DNA from 2 places in the Microbulbifer salipaludis genome. Region 1 is predicted to be linked to the other one. Evidence: predicted binding sites of a transcription regulator. Region 1 holds the regulator's gene; the other holds the start of a gene.
The links. The regulator FNR, encoded in region 1, switches genes on or off when oxygen is low (the NO sensors DNR and NnrR bind a similar motif). The targets are predictions, from matches to a motif close to TTGATNNNNATCAA.
Positions count from the first base shown of each region.

Region 1 (7,375 bases):
ACCTGTTCCGCCGCCCGGTGGGTGACTGATAGAAAGTTCAGCGCGGCGTCCTGTGCGATTGATTTGAATCAAAGGGCGCGTTTACCCAATCGTTACTCTGTGCCCGTCTCAAAGAAGCGCCACACCAATAACGCTAAACAGCGTGCCGGCGAGACGGAAGCATAGATAAATGATTGGGAGATCATCATGAAAAAAATGGTGCTTGGCACTGCTCTGGCCACTTGTATTTCCGGTTCCGCCTTTGCCTATGACGGCGGTGATTTTATTTTCCGCAGTGGTGCAATTACCGTGAGCCCGGAGGTGAGTTCCAGTGCTCTGTCTTTGGGGGATGCCACCCTGGAAGGGACGGCCGCGGGCGTTGACGACGGCACGGCACTGAGCCTGATCGGTACCTACATGTTGCGCGATCACTGGGGTGTGGAAGTGATTGCGGCCACGCCGTTTAGCCATGACCTGAAGGTGTCCGGCCTGGGCGAAACCTTCGATCTGGGGGAGACCCGTCACCTGCCGCCTACCGTGGTTCTCCAGTACTACCCGTTGCAGGCCTCTTCCCGTGTGCAGCCTTACGTGGGGCTGGGCCTGAATTACACGGTCTTCTTTGAGGAAAAGGTCAGTGGTGAGGCCAATGATATTTTTGCCTCCCTCGGCGCAACTGGCGACGCTTCCGTGAGCCTGAAGAACTCTTCTGGCATTGCCGCCGAGGCCGGGGTCGATGTCGCGTTTGGCGCGGATCAGCGTTGGCTGCTGAACCTGTCGGTGTGGTGGATGGACATTGATACCGAAGCCACGGTGAAGGTGCCGGGTGTGGGCACCGTCAGCGCCACTGTTGAGCTGGACCCGCTGGTCTACAGCGCAGGTGTTGGCTACCGCTTCTAACCTTCCCCAGTACGCTTGCGACTCACGGTAATGCCGTTGAGCGACAGGCTAAGCCCCCGGCAATTGACTTAAATCAAGTGTCGGGGGCGGGCCCCTCGGTACCTTACGCGGCAGTACGAAGCGCAATGGCTTCCCCGCACAAGTAAGGACAAGAGGTGCCTCTTCCGATGGTCGATCAAAGCGACTTTCCAGTTTCCGACATCAGTACCCCAAGTGGCGCGGGCGACCAGTCCACTGGGCCCCTTTCCAGCGCGCCTCTTTCCACGGAACTGCTGTCCCGCTATGCGGGGCCCTGCCCACGCTATACCTCTTATCCCACCGCCGACCGCTTCGTCGCGATGCAGGGAGACGATGGCTCGGCAAAGCCCTGGCATGCACTCAAGGATGTGGAAACGTTGTCACTGTATGTGCACATCCCGTTCTGTCGTTCACTGTGTTACTTCTGCGCCTGCAACAAAATCATCACCCGGCAATACGGCCTGGCTTCCAGTTATCTCGACAATGTACTGAAAGAGGCCCAGTGGTACCGCGACCGGGTCGCGCGGGCGCCGGTGGTACAGCTGCACCTGGGGGGTGGCACGCCGACCTTCCTGAACGACGGCGACCTGCGACGCCTGATGGAAGGCCTGGGGGAAATTTTTGATCTGCGCATTGGCGACGATGTGGAGTACAGCATTGAGGCCGATCCGCGCACTCTGGAAATCGAAACTTTGGATACCCTGCGGGAGCTGGGCTTCAATCGCCTGAGCCTCGGTATCCAGGATTTTAATCCCGACGTTCAGCGGGCAATCAATCGCATCTGCAGTGTGGAGCAGGTGCGGGCGCTGACCGAAGGCGCACGCGCGCGCGGGTTTGGCTCTATTTCCTACGACCTGATCTACGGCCTGCCGGGGCAGGATGTGGCGAGCCTGGAAAAGACGGTCGACGCCGTGCTTGACCTGGCGCCGGATCGCATCGCCCTGTACCACTACGCGCATCTGCCCCATCGCTTCAAGGCACAGCGTCTGATCGACAGCGACCTGATGCCCCCGCCGGCCGAAAAAATTGCCATGCAGCTCGCGGCCAGCCGCCGGCTTACGGACGCCGGCTACGTCTTCCTTGGGATGGATCACTTTGCACGCCCGGATGATGCGCTCGCGACGGCTGCCACAGAAGGGCGACTCGCGCGCAACTTCCAGGGCTATACACTGATGCCGGCGGATGCACTGGTCGGTCTGGGGGCCTCGGCCATCAGCTACAGCCGCGATGGATACTGGCAGAACCACCACAGTCTCAAGGAGTACGCCGGCGCCATCAACGCGCGCGGCGAGGCCATCTGTCGCGGCTGGCAGCTGAGCGAGGATGACCGCCTGCGCCAGTGGTTGATCATGGAGTTGATGTGCCACCTGCGCCTCGACAAGCGGGTGCTTGAGCAGCGCACGGGGCTGCCATTTGCCGACGGTTTTGCCCCGGAGCTGGCGCGCCTGCAGCCCATGTTTGACGACGGACTGCTGGGGCAGACCGAGAGTGACCTTTTCGTCACCGAGCGCGGACGCTGGTTCCTCCGCAATGCCGCCGCGGCCTTTGATACCTATCTGCACGGCACCGAGCAGTCAGCCCTTTACTCGCGGGTGCTTTAGGCGTCGGGAATCGATACAATTCCGCAATAGCAAACCAGATATGTACGCCGTGCGGCGAAAACGGTACTTCGATGAAACAGAATTCGACAGCGGTCAGTTGCGGTAGTTGCTCCGTGCGCCGGCTGTGCCTGCCCGTTGGCCTGAGCGATGATGACATCGCCCGCCTGGAGCAGGTGACGCGCAAGAAGCGGGTGGTCAGGGCCGGCGAAACCCTGTTTCGTGCCGGTGACCCCTTTGCCAGCCTGTACGCGATTCGTTCGGGCAGTTTCAAGTCGGCGGTGATTGGTGCGGACGGCGATACCCAGGTCACGCATTTTGCGTTGCCCGGGGAGTTGCTGGGTCTGGACGCTTATAGCGGCGGTTCACATCCCGGATTTGCGGAAGCACTGGAAGACAGCAGTGTGTGCGTATTGCCCTTCACCCAGCTGGAGGCGCTTGCCCAGCAGGTGCCGGCGCTACAAAAGCAGATTTACAGCATTTTTTCCGAAGAACTGAAGCAGGAGAACGAAGCCCTGCTGTTACTGGGCAAGCGCTCGGCGGACAGTCGGCTCGCGGCCCTGCTGGTGAATATCTCCAGCCGGTACTCCCGCCGTGGCTATTCCGCGAGCGAATTTGTGTTGTCCATGCCGCGCATGGATATTGCCAATTACCTGGGGTTGACTGCAGAAACCGTCAGCCGACTCATTTCCCGCTTTCAGAAGCAGGGGCTGATCCAGGTGCAGGGGCGCTCAGTGACCATTCTGGATTTCATCGCTCTGAGCGAACTCGCCGGCACCCACTGCAGTTACGAAAACTGACCTCTACACCGCCGCTTATGCGGCAGTGTCTTCTATGCGGCTGTTTCTTCCGCCAGCGTCTCATACATTGCATCGTACAGTCGCTTCACGCCGGCGTTGAAGTGCACGCTCTGCTGTTCGCGCAGGCGATCCTGGATGGCATTCCACTCATCAATAGTCAGCAGGTCGGCGACCAGCGGGAGCAGGATTTCGTTTTCCCGTTGCAGGTGGCGGCGCTGTAAATCGATATATTCCCGTGCGGCGCCGAACAGCGCCTCTCGTTCCACGGCGGCATCGTTGGCCACGGCGTTAAACAGTTTGCTCATTTTGCGGGTGGCGGCCGCAATCGCGTGGTGTTCCTTGAGGGTCTTGTTGATCACATCGCGCACATCGACGGGCTTGCCCAGCAAGTGCTCAAACACCAGGTCCTCGATCGGGTGGTGCCACTGATCCGGGTACACGGAAAAGTAATCCAGCGCCTCCAGAATCATTCCCAGCGTCGCGGGGTCGCGTTCCTGTTTGGTCAATTGCTCCAGCAAACCCTCAAACACCTCGAGAAGTCGCTGCATATGTTTGTGGTCGCAGCAAAGCTGACGGTAGATGCTGTGCATGTTATTCCTCCATGTCTTAATCCGGTCTTAGCTCGGGTGCCAGTCTTGGCATTGTTAACGGAACGAGAAAACGCCGGTTGATCTGGGTCAAGTGCGGTCCGGTTGCTGGCGCCGTTTGTGCCGGCACGATATTCGCCGAGTCCCTGCCGAGAAACTTCAGCCGCTCGGTCGGAGGTGGGATGGTTCAGCGAACGGTCGAAATCGCGTGACGGGAACTTGAAGCGCGTCGTCTATCTGCTTGAAATAGTTTCACATGCACCCTTTGCACCGCCGGGTTCCCCTTGGTGTACAATGCGCCGCTTTCTGGGGCGGGCCGGTCATATTTGGGTCGGGATTTGCCCTTGTCGAGATTATGCTTGCGCGATTCGCGCCTTATCATCCGAGGGAATACCATGTTTGATAAATCCGTCACCTTAGCCTCCTACGATCCCGATGTCTGGTCCGCCATTCAGGACGAAGACCGCCGCCAGGAAGAGCACATCGAGCTGATTGCCTCGGAAAACTACACCAGCCCGATGGTGATGGAAGCCCAGGGCTCCAGCATGACCAACAAGTACGCTGAGGGCTACCCGGGCAAGCGCTACTACGGTGGCTGCGAGCACGTCGACAAGGTGGAGGTGCTGGCCATCGAGCGCGCCAAAAAGCTGTTCGGTGCCGACTACGCCAACGTCCAGCCTCACTCCGGCTCCCAGGCCAATGCCGCGGTGTACCAGGCCCTGTGTGCTCCCGGTGACACCGTGCTGGGCATGAGCCTGGCCCACGGCGGCCACCTGACCCACGGCGCCAAGGTGAACTTCTCCGGTAAGACCTACAACGCGGTGCAGTACGGTCTGAACCCGGAAACCGGCGAAGTGGATTATGACGAAGTAGAGCGCCTGGCTTTGGAGCACAAGCCGAAGATGATCGTGGCCGGCTTCTCCGCCTACAGCCGTATCATGGACTGGGCCAAGTTCCGCACCATCGCCGACAAGGTGGGCGCCTACCTGTTGGTGGATATGGCGCATGTGGCCGGTCTGGTGGCTGCGGGTGAATACCCCTCTCCGGTCCCTCACGCCGATGTGGTGACCTCTACCACCCACAAAACCCTGCGCGGTCCCCGTGGCGGTATCATCATTGCCAAGGCCAATGAAGAGATCGAGAAAAAACTGAACAGCGCCGTATTCCCCGGCGGTCAGGGCGGCCCGCTGATGCACGTGATCGCGGCCAAAGCGGTATCCTTCAAGGAGGCCATGACCCCGGAATACAAGGCCTACCAGAAGAAAGTGGTGGAAAACGCCCGCGCCATGGCGGAGACCTTCCTCGATCGCGGCATCAATATCGTGTCCGGCGGTACCGACGACCACCTGATGCTGGTGGACCTGATCGGCAAGGAGTACACCGGTAAGGATGCGGACGAAGCCCTGGGCAACGCCAACATCACTGTGAACAAGAACGCGGTACCCAACGATCCGCGCTCTCCGTTCATCACCAGCGGCCTGCGTGTGGGCACCCCGGCAATCACCACCCGCGGCTTCGGTGTGGAGGAGACCCGCCAGCTCACCCACTGGATCTGCGATGTGCTGGACGCCCTCGAGAAAGGCAACGCAGACGCGACCATCGCCGAGGTGAAGGCGAAGGTACTCGAAATCTGCGCCAAGTTCCCCGTGTACAAATAATGGGTCGCGGCGACGATGCCGCGGCTAGTATTTGAGCGCAAAAGCGACTCCCCGGAGTCGCTTTTTTTGTGCCTGCCTGACACGGACAGACCTATCAAATATCCCTGCCTCTCCTGCCATTAATGCATGTGATGTAGTGCGTTCGCTCCTTTGCCCTGTTGGTCACTAGATCAAAATTTCCTCCTGCCGCGGTTAATTGAATTTTTATTCGATTTTATGTGAGGTGGTATGTAGAATTACGCGCTCATATAGCAAATGTGAATAATGCGGTTGTCATCTATTTCGAACTGCGCGCGCCCGCTTTTTGCCCGCGTAGTGCAATGAGCGAACCGTGGACAACAACAAAACAAATCCACGGCCCTGCGGTATCTGGGTCGGAACACCACTTGGCTGTAGGAGAACAACATGCGTAGCCGTAAATCCCTCTCCCCGCTTTCGAGCCTGATGCGACGCCTTGGGGCCGCTCAGGAGCTGTCCGAAAAGACGGGTATCTCATCCGATGAAAGCCTCGACATTATCAATGAAGGTACGCGCCACGTCGGTGCGAATGCCTCCGAAGAAGGCCGTCGTCAGTTCCTGAAGCAGCTGGGTCTTGGCGCCGCGGCGCTGGGTACTGCTGGTGCCACCAGTACCTTTTCTGGCCCCGCGAAAGCAGATCCCAGCTCGGCCGCCGGGCGTGTGGCGGTCATCGGTGGTGGTGTCGCCGGCGTGCGTTGTGCACACCGACTGCAGCAGTACGGCATTGCGAGCAAGGTATTTGAAGGCAACACCCGTCTGGGCGGCCGTGTCAGCACCAACCGCAGTATTTTCGGTCGCCCGGTAGAGCGTGGCGGCGAGCTGATCTCTACCGAGCACACCTATACCCGTAACCTGGCCAGCAACCTGGGCCTGGATGTGGAAGATGTGAACGGTAACGCGGTGCCCGGTGGCAACGAGCTCTACTACGTCAATGGCCAGCACTACACCGAGCACCAGCTGAACGCCGAGTGGCGCGACGTGTACCAGATCTTCAAGCGCGCACAGCAGGACGCTCCCTGGGTGCCGACCTACGAAAGCAACAATGCGATGCACCGCGAGCTGGATCACATCGATGTGAATAGCTGGCTGGATTACGTCGGTATCGGTGCGAACTCCAACATGGGACAGGTGTTCCAGGCGGACATCGTGGCCGAATACGGCATTCAGCCGGAGGAGACCACCGCGCTGAACCTGATTTACCTGCTGGCCTGGAACCCGATCAACACCGCACTGCCGCTGGCGGGTACCGACGAGCGCTTCCGGATTGCCGGTGGTAATGATCAGCTGGTCACCCGCATGGTCGAAGAGCTGCCAGAGGGCACCATTGAGACCGCGCGCAAGCTGGTTGCCATTCAGGGCAATCTCAACGGCCCGTACAACCTGGTCTTCGAAGACGGCTACGAATACACCTGTGACCGTCTCGTGCTGGCCCTGCCGTTCTCTACCCTGAAAGACGTAGAGATCGATTCGCGTATCTACAATGGTTTCCGCCCGCAAAAGCGTATGGCCATTGAGCGTATGGCATTCGGTTCCAACGGCAAGCTGGCCATGCATTGCGCCACTCGCCCTTGGACGCAGCCGCAGGTGGTGAATGGGGAGCTGTTCACCCCGAATGGCGTGACCTATGTGGGCCGCCCGGAGCTGTTCGACACCTGGGATTCCACCTCGGTAACCGGCGGCACCGATGGCATTCTGGTGAATTTCTTCGGTGGTGATTACGGCAAGCAGATCGGTAACGATCAGCCGTTTGCTGCGCCCTCGCAGAAGGACCTGAACCATTTCTTCGGCATTGTCGACAACGTATTCCCGGGTACCAGCAA
Region 1 is NZ_JAEKJR010000001.1:1,196,018-1,203,392, forward strand. Features, by position in the region: gene mmsB (3-hydroxyisobutyrate dehydrogenase) at 1-29, shown strand, start outside; gene JF535_RS05030 (OmpW/AlkL family protein) at 187-876, shown strand; gene hemN (oxygen-independent coproporphyrinogen III oxidase) at 1,044-2,495, shown strand; gene fnr (fumarate/nitrate reduction transcriptional regulator Fnr) at 2,567-3,292, shown strand; gene JF535_RS05045 (hemerythrin domain-containing protein) at 3,325-3,882, opposite strand; gene glyA (serine hydroxymethyltransferase) at 4,275-5,537, shown strand; gene JF535_RS05055 (flavin monoamine oxidase family protein) at 5,943-7,375, shown strand, end outside.

Region 2 (7,375 bases), on a different contig from region 1:
TTAAGTTCAGGCACAAAAAAGGCGGGATTGATCCCGCCTTTTTTGTGCCTGCTTTTTGTACCCGGGCGCTAGCGCCTGCCAGTATCTATCGCGGTTGCACATAGTTTCTGTCCTGCCGGTCACCGTCCGCTGTGCGGTTTCACAATAAGCTCAGCACGCGATAACGGTGTGTATCAGGTATCAGGCGCGCGGTTTTTTGCCGAGCGTGATGTGCTTGGGGCCGGAAGTGTTGGTCTGGCCGCTGACACCTTTGGGTACCTGCTCAATCTGCCCGCCGTTGGCGAGGAACGCCTGAATCTGGGATTCGATGGCTTCGCGTGACTCGGTTGAGACTGTTTCCTTACTGCGTTTGCTGGCGCTGGATGCTTTCTTAGCCACAATACTGTCCACTTTTATGTATGAGCGGTAGATAATACCGCAATTTGTGCAAAAAATCACCCGCCATGGGGCGGCGGTGGCGGGCGGGGCGTCAGGGCGCCTGCGGTGACAGGCGCGTCGCTCATCGGAGGAGGGCAAAATTCGCTAGAAAAGGCTGGTAAATCAGGGGGTTACCTGGCCGATGTGGGGGACTCGGTACGATCTACCCGGCTGTTGTGTGCAACAAAGTAGGCCCCCAGGTAGTGGGCATAATTGACCCCGGTGTTACTGACATAATCGCCACTGGCTTGCTTGCCGCCCGACCAGGCATGGCCCACACCATCCAGCCACAGCATGGATACCCGTCCATCCTGCCACAAGGTTTCGGTCGCGGTGTGCCCGCCCTCGCTAAAGGTGCTGGTTTCCGGGAGCTGCTCCACCTGGTACACGCCCGCCATGCCCTGGGCATTTTGCTGGTTGTAGCAGGCGTTGACTGTCTTGTCGTCGGTTCCGTGGGTGATGGACGCGATCTGGGTTGCGAAATGCTCGGCATTGCTTCCCGCATAGTCGAGGCAGCGGTTGGTGACATCGGCGGCTTCACAGCGGCCAATGGCGCCACTGGGGCTGGTGCCGATACTTGGCCCGGCGCTCACACCAACCCCGGCAAACACATCCGGTGCGATACAGGCGGTGGTGTTGGCAAACACGGCCCCGGAGGAAAGCCCGGCAATGTATACCTGGTTCGGGTCGATATCGCGGGCGCTGTCATCGCTCATGGTCTCGGCCAGGCTGATCAGGTTTTTGTAGTCACCCGAAGAGCGGGATCTGGCGTCTTCCCAGTAGGACCAGCAGTTGTAGCCGGCTTTGTGCTTGGCGTCCGGCACCGCGACCACCATGCCGTAGGTTTCTGCGGCGCCTTCGAGGTCGGCGGTCAGGTAGCTATCAATGGACTGAACGCAACCGTGCAGGAGTACCAGCAAGGATTTGCCGTCGCCGATGGGGGAGCGGCTATCGGGGGTGTAAATATGAACCTTGTCGAAGCCGCCTAAGGGCACATTGTGTTGCCAGCTTCCGGCTGAGGTATAGCTTGTAGCTGCTGCCAGCAGGGCGCCGATACCGGCACCCAGCAGCGTGCGCCTAGTGCGCTCGATCATCACATTCACCGCTATTGTTATGGGACCTGCCCCGAGCCTAGCGGGCCTGGTGAGTGAGGGGTATGCGACTTAGGTAGTACGGTAGTAGCACGGCCGCGGTTGGGCCACGCAGGGGCTGGCGAGAGTGCTTACGCGCTTTCCCCGTCCGGCGTCAGGTCCTGCTCGCCGGCAGCCGGTGGGCTCAGTGGCCAGCCACCGAGGTCACGCCAGCGGTTGACGATGCCGCAAAACAGTTCGGCGGTTTTTTGCGCGTCGTACTCCGCGGAATGCGCGGCATTGTTGTCGAACTCGATGCCGGCGGTCTGGCAGGCCTTGGCGAGCACCGTCTGGCCGTAAGCAAGGCCCGCCAGGGTTGCGGTATCCATACAGGAGAATGGGTGGAAGGGGTTGCGTTTCACGCCGCACCGTTCCACGGCAGCATTGATGAAGCCCAGATCGAAGTGCGCGTTGTGGGCCACCATGATCGCCCGGGTACAGCTATGGGACTTGATGGCGCTGCGAATCTTGCGAAAAAGCTCGGGCAGCGCGATCTCTTCGGGCCAGGCGTCCCGGTCGGGCGATTCCAGGTCGATGCCGGTGAAGTCCAGCGCGGACTGCTCGATATTGGCACCTTCAAACGGTTCGATATGGAAACTGTGGGTCTCCTCGGCAAACAGGGTTCCGTCGTCATCCATATTCAGGATGACCGCGGACACCTCCAGCAAGGCATCGGTGCGGGCATTGAAGCCCGCGGTTTCCAGATCCAGAACCACCGGTAGAAAACCGCGGAATCTTTGGGCCAGGAGGCTCTTGGGGCCTTGGGGCGTTTCTGCTGGGGTCACGGGAATCCTGAATAATCTATCAAACGAACAAACGGTGCGGCGCTTGTGTGCGCCAACCTCGGCTTAAACTCTGCGCCAGTTCAGTGTTTCGCCGGCTGCCAGCGGAATCAGGGCCTCTTCGCCCATCGGCAGGCCGGAGGGGAGTGTCCACGGCTCGCGCACCAGGGTGATGGTATCCGAGTTGCGCGGTAGCCCGTAAAAGTCCGGCCCGAAGTCACTGGCGAAGCCTTCTAGCTTGTCCAGTTTGCCTGCTCGCTCGAACGCCTCGGCATACAGCTCGATGGCACTGTAAGCGGTGTAACAGCCGGCACAGCCGCACGCGGTTTCTTTCTTGCCCTGCGCATGCGGGGCGGAGTCGGTGCCAAGGAAGAACTTCGGACTGCCACTGGTGGCCGCTTCGATCAGCGCATTCTGGTGGTAACCGCGCTTGAGGATCGGCAGGCAGTAATAGTGGGGGCGAATCCCGCCAACCAGCATGTGGTTGCGATTGTACAGCAGGTGGTGCGCGGTGATGGTGGCAGCCACGCCTTCCCGCGCTTGGGCAACAAACTCCGCGGCGTGCGCCGTGGTGATGTGTTCCAGCACGATCTTGAGGCTGGGGAAATCCTCCACCACGGGGCCCAATATGGTCTCGATGAAAATGCGTTCCCGGTCGAAGATATCGATGTCGCTGGTGGTGACTTCTCCGTGCAGCAGTAGTTTCATGCCACAGGATTGCATCGCTTCGAGGGCCGGGTAGATGTTGGCAATATCTGTCACCCCGGAGTCCGAGTTGGTGGTGGCGCCAGCCGGGTAGAGCTTGGCGGCCACCACGCCGGCAGCGTGGGCCTGTTGCACAACCTCGGGCGTGGTGTTGTCGGTGAGGTAAATCACCATCAGTGGCGTAAAGCTCTTGCCCTGCGGTACTGCAGATTCAATGCGCGCCTTGTACGCCAGCGCGTCGTTGGCGTTCACCACGGGTGGTACCAGGTTGGGCATGATGATCGCCCGCTGGAATTGCTCTGCGGCGTCGCCCACGGTACGTGTCAGCGCCGCGCCATCGCGCAAATGAATGTGCCAGTCGTCAGGTTTACGCAGAGTAATTTGCTGTTTCGGCTCCACCGAATATCTCCTCCCGGATTGATCGCGGCGCCGATGCTACCCGAAGCGCCAGTAAATTGCGAAAGCTGCCGCAAATGCCTTTTCTGCAAGCAGTTTGTGTGTAAAGTGATCAGGTGGCACCGGTTGCCCGGAGAACAATCCGGCGACGCTCGTTGTGGAGCTAGTCGTAACCGTTTCTAGGCGCTACAATCCCGCCCCGAAAAAAGGCGGCCTGTCCGCCGTTCCTGGGCACTCATCCAAAAATAACCCCCCCAGACCGAGCGTTAAATAGGCGCTTTGCTCGCTGCGGCGGCATCATTGCCTATAGTGACGGCACTTCCCGTGCAAACGGGCCCACTATACAGAGGATAGTAATGAGTAAGATCGACAAGGTGGTGCTGGCGTATTCTGGTGGTCTCGATACTTCAGTGATCGTGCGCTGGCTTCAGGATACCTATGGTTGTGAAGTCGTCACGTTTACCGCGGATATTGGTCAGGGGGAAGAGGTAGAGCCCGCGCGCGCCAAGGCAGAAGCGCTTGGCGTGAAGGAAATCTACATCGACGACCTGCGCGAAGAGTTCGTGCGGGACTTTGTGTTCCCCATGTTCCGCGCCAATACCATCTATGAAGGGGAGTACCTTCTGGGCACCTCCATCGCCCGTCCCCTGATTGCCAAGCGGCTGATTGAGATCGCCAACGAGACCGGCGCAGATGCCATCTCGCACGGCGCCACCGGTAAGGGCAACGACCAGGTGCGCTTTGAACTGGGCGCCTACGCGCTGAAGCCGGGCATTCAGGTGATTGCACCGTGGCGTGAGTGGGACCTGAATTCTCGCGAAAAGCTCATGCAATACTGCGAGCAACACAAGATCCCGGTGGATTTCTCCAACAAAAAGAAAAAGTCGCCGTACTCCATGGACGCCAACCTGCTGCACATTTCCTATGAAGGCGGTGTGCTTGAGGAGCCCTGGGCGGAAGCGGAAGACGATATGTGGCGCTGGAGTGTCAGCCCTGAAGCAGCGCCGGACCAGCCTACTTATATTACCTTGCAGTTTGAGCAGGGCGATCCCGTCGCGATCGATGGTGAGCGCATGAGTCCAGCCACGTTGCTGGAGAAACTGAACAAGCTGGGTGGCGCCAATGGCATCGGGCGACTGGATATCGTGGAAAACCGTTACGTGGGCATGAAATCCCGCGGTTGCTACGAAACCCCCGGCGGCACCATTTTGATGAAGGCGCACCGCGCTATCGAATCCATTACCCTGGATCGTGAAGTCGCTCACCTTAAAGACGAGTTGATGCCGCGTTACGCCAAGCTGATTTACAACGGCTACTGGTGGTCTCCGGAGCGCCGGATGCTGCAGGCGGCCATTGACGAATCGCAGGCGGTGGTAAACGGAGAGGTGCGACTGAAGTTGTACAAGGGAAGTGTCACAGCGGTTGGCCGCCGTTCAGAAGACAGCTTGTTTGATGAAAAAATAGCCACCTTCGAGGACGACGCTGGTGCCTACGACCAGAAAGATGCCGAAGGCTTCATCAAGTTGAACGCTCTCAGGCTGCGAATTGCCGCAGGTAAGGGCAGAGACTTGATCTAAATCAGCCGGAGGCGGCGATTACAGCGTTTAAATCGTCGCTTCTGTGCCCGCCCGGTCTACCGTGAAGGGTATAGCCGCTATTTGGGTGGCGGTCCCCTCGCGGTTGACGGAAATGAACCTTAAAAAAGCAACGGAAGTTACACAATGACGACAACGGTGGCAGAGGCCGGCAAGTTGCCGGACTATGACTACAACATCGTGCGCCAGTTCACCATCATGTCGGTGGTCTGGGGCATTGTTGGGATGGCTGTCGGCGTATTGATCGCCGCACAGCTCGCATGGCCTTCGCTGAATGACCTTTGGCAGCCCTTCACGAACTTTGGGCGCCTGCGCCCACTGCACACCAATGCGGTGATCTTCGCGTTTGGTGGCAGCGTGCTGTTCGCAACTTCCTACTATGTGGTGCAGCGCACCTGCCAGACCCGCCTGTGGGGTGGATGGCTGATCCCCTTCACCTTCTGGGGTTGGCAAATCGTCATTGTGTCCGCGGCGATTACATTGCCGATGGGTTACACCTCCGCAAAAGAGTACGCGGAACTGGAGTGGCCGATCGATATCCTGATCGCGCTGATCTGGGTGGCTTATGGCCTGGTGTTCTTCGGCACCATCATGAAGCGCCGCACTTCCCATATCTATGTGGCCAACTGGTTCTTCGGTGCGTTTATCATCACCGTTGCCATGCTGCATATCGTCAATAGCCTGGCGATCCCGGTCAGTGCGCTGAAGTCCTACTCCGCGTTTGCCGGCACTACCGATGCGATGATCCAGTGGTGGTACGGCCACAATGCGGTTGGCTTCTTCCTGACGGCCGCCTTCCTCGGCATCATGTACTACTTCGTGCCCAAGCAGGCTGGCCGCCCGGTGTATTCCTACCAGCTGTCCATCGTGCACTTCTGGGCATTGATCTCCATCTACGTTTGGGCCGGTGGTCACCACCTGCATTACTCTGCCCTGCCTGACTGGACCCAGAGCCTGGCGATGGTCATGTCGATCATCCTGCTGGCACCGTCCTGGGGCGGCATGATCAACGGCATCATGACCCTGTCCGGTGCCTGGCACAAACTGCGCACCGACCCCACGCTGCGTTTCCTCGTTGTGTCCCTGTCGTTCTACGGCATGTCCACGTTCGAAGGCCCAATGATGTCCATCAAGACGGTGAACGCCTTGTCGCACAACACTGACTGGACCGTTGGCCACGTACACTCGGGCGCGCTTGGCTGGGTTGCCATGATCTCCATTGGTGCCCTGTACCACCTGGTGCCGGTTCTGTGGGGTCGCAAGGAAATGTACAGCGTGAAACTGATCAACGCGCATTTCTGGCTGGCGACTGTCGGTACCGTCCTCTATATCGCTGCGATGTGGGTCAACGGCATTACCCAGGGCCTGATGTGGCGTGCATTTAACGCCGACGGCACGCTGACGTACAGCTTTGTGGAAAGTGTGATTGCGAGTCAGCCCGGTTACATCGTGCGTTGGCTGGGTGGTGCGTGTTTCACCTTTGGCATGGTGCTGATGGCGTACAACGTGTTCCGTACTATCACTGACGAACCCAAAGAAGGCGAAGTCCGTCACGACGAAAACCTGCCAGTGGCGAAGAGCGTTTAAGGGGACCTGATCGTGAAAAACCATGACATCGTAGAAAAAAACCTCGGCTGGATGATCTTTTTCATCGTGATTGCCATTAGCTTCGGCGGCCTCGTTGAAATCGTTCCCCAGTTCTTCACCAAGGACAACAATGAGCCAATCGCTGGCCTGAAGCCGCTCGGTGCCATCGAGCTGGAAGGGCGCGATATTTACATCCGCGAGGGCTGCCATGTGTGCCACACGCAGATGATTCGTCCGCTGCGTGCGGAAGTTGAGCGCTACGGCCACTACTCCATGGCGCAGGAGCATGTGTACGAGCACCCGTTCCTGTGGGGCTCCAAGCGTACCGGTCCGGACTTGGCCCGTGTAGGTGGACGCTACTCCGATGAGTGGCATCGCGCACACCTGTACGATCCGCGCACGGTGGTGCCGGAGTCCATCATGCCGGCTTACCCCTGGCTGTTTGACAATATTGTCACTGGCAAGGACACCGCCGCAAAAATGCGCGCCTTGCGCACCGTGGGTGTTCCCTACACCGACGAGGATATCGCCAATGCCAGCAAGCCTTTTGTGGGTGGGCGCGTGACGGAAATTGATGCGCTGGTGGCTTACCTTCAGCAGTTGGGCACCCTGGTGCAGCAGAAGCGCTAAGCGAGGTGCTCGGTGATGATCGATATTCTTCGGCAAATTGGTGTAGTTCTCGGCGCGCTCGCATTTCTGGGGGTCTGTTGGTGGGCCTTCTCGCCAAAGCGCAAAAAGCGCTTTGAGGAGGATGCCAAGCTGC
Region 2 is NZ_JAEKJR010000002.1:2,264,788-2,272,162, reverse strand. Features, by position in the region: gene JF535_RS15240 (hypothetical protein) at 181-378, opposite strand; gene JF535_RS15235 (extracellular catalytic domain type 1 short-chain-length polyhydroxyalkanoate depolymerase) at 549-1,511, opposite strand; gene rnt (ribonuclease T) at 1,640-2,332, opposite strand; gene pyrC (dihydroorotase) at 2,396-3,433, opposite strand; gene JF535_RS15220 (argininosuccinate synthase) at 3,787-5,007, shown strand; gene ccoN (cytochrome-c oxidase, cbb3-type subunit I) at 5,152-6,612, shown strand; gene ccoO (cytochrome-c oxidase, cbb3-type subunit II) at 6,625-7,242, shown strand; gene JF535_RS15205 (cbb3-type cytochrome oxidase subunit 3) at 7,258-7,375, shown strand, end outside.
Region 2: a site for FNR is predicted at 5,111-5,124, ahead of ccoN (cytochrome-c oxidase, cbb3-type subunit I). Genes of this name have one in related genera too.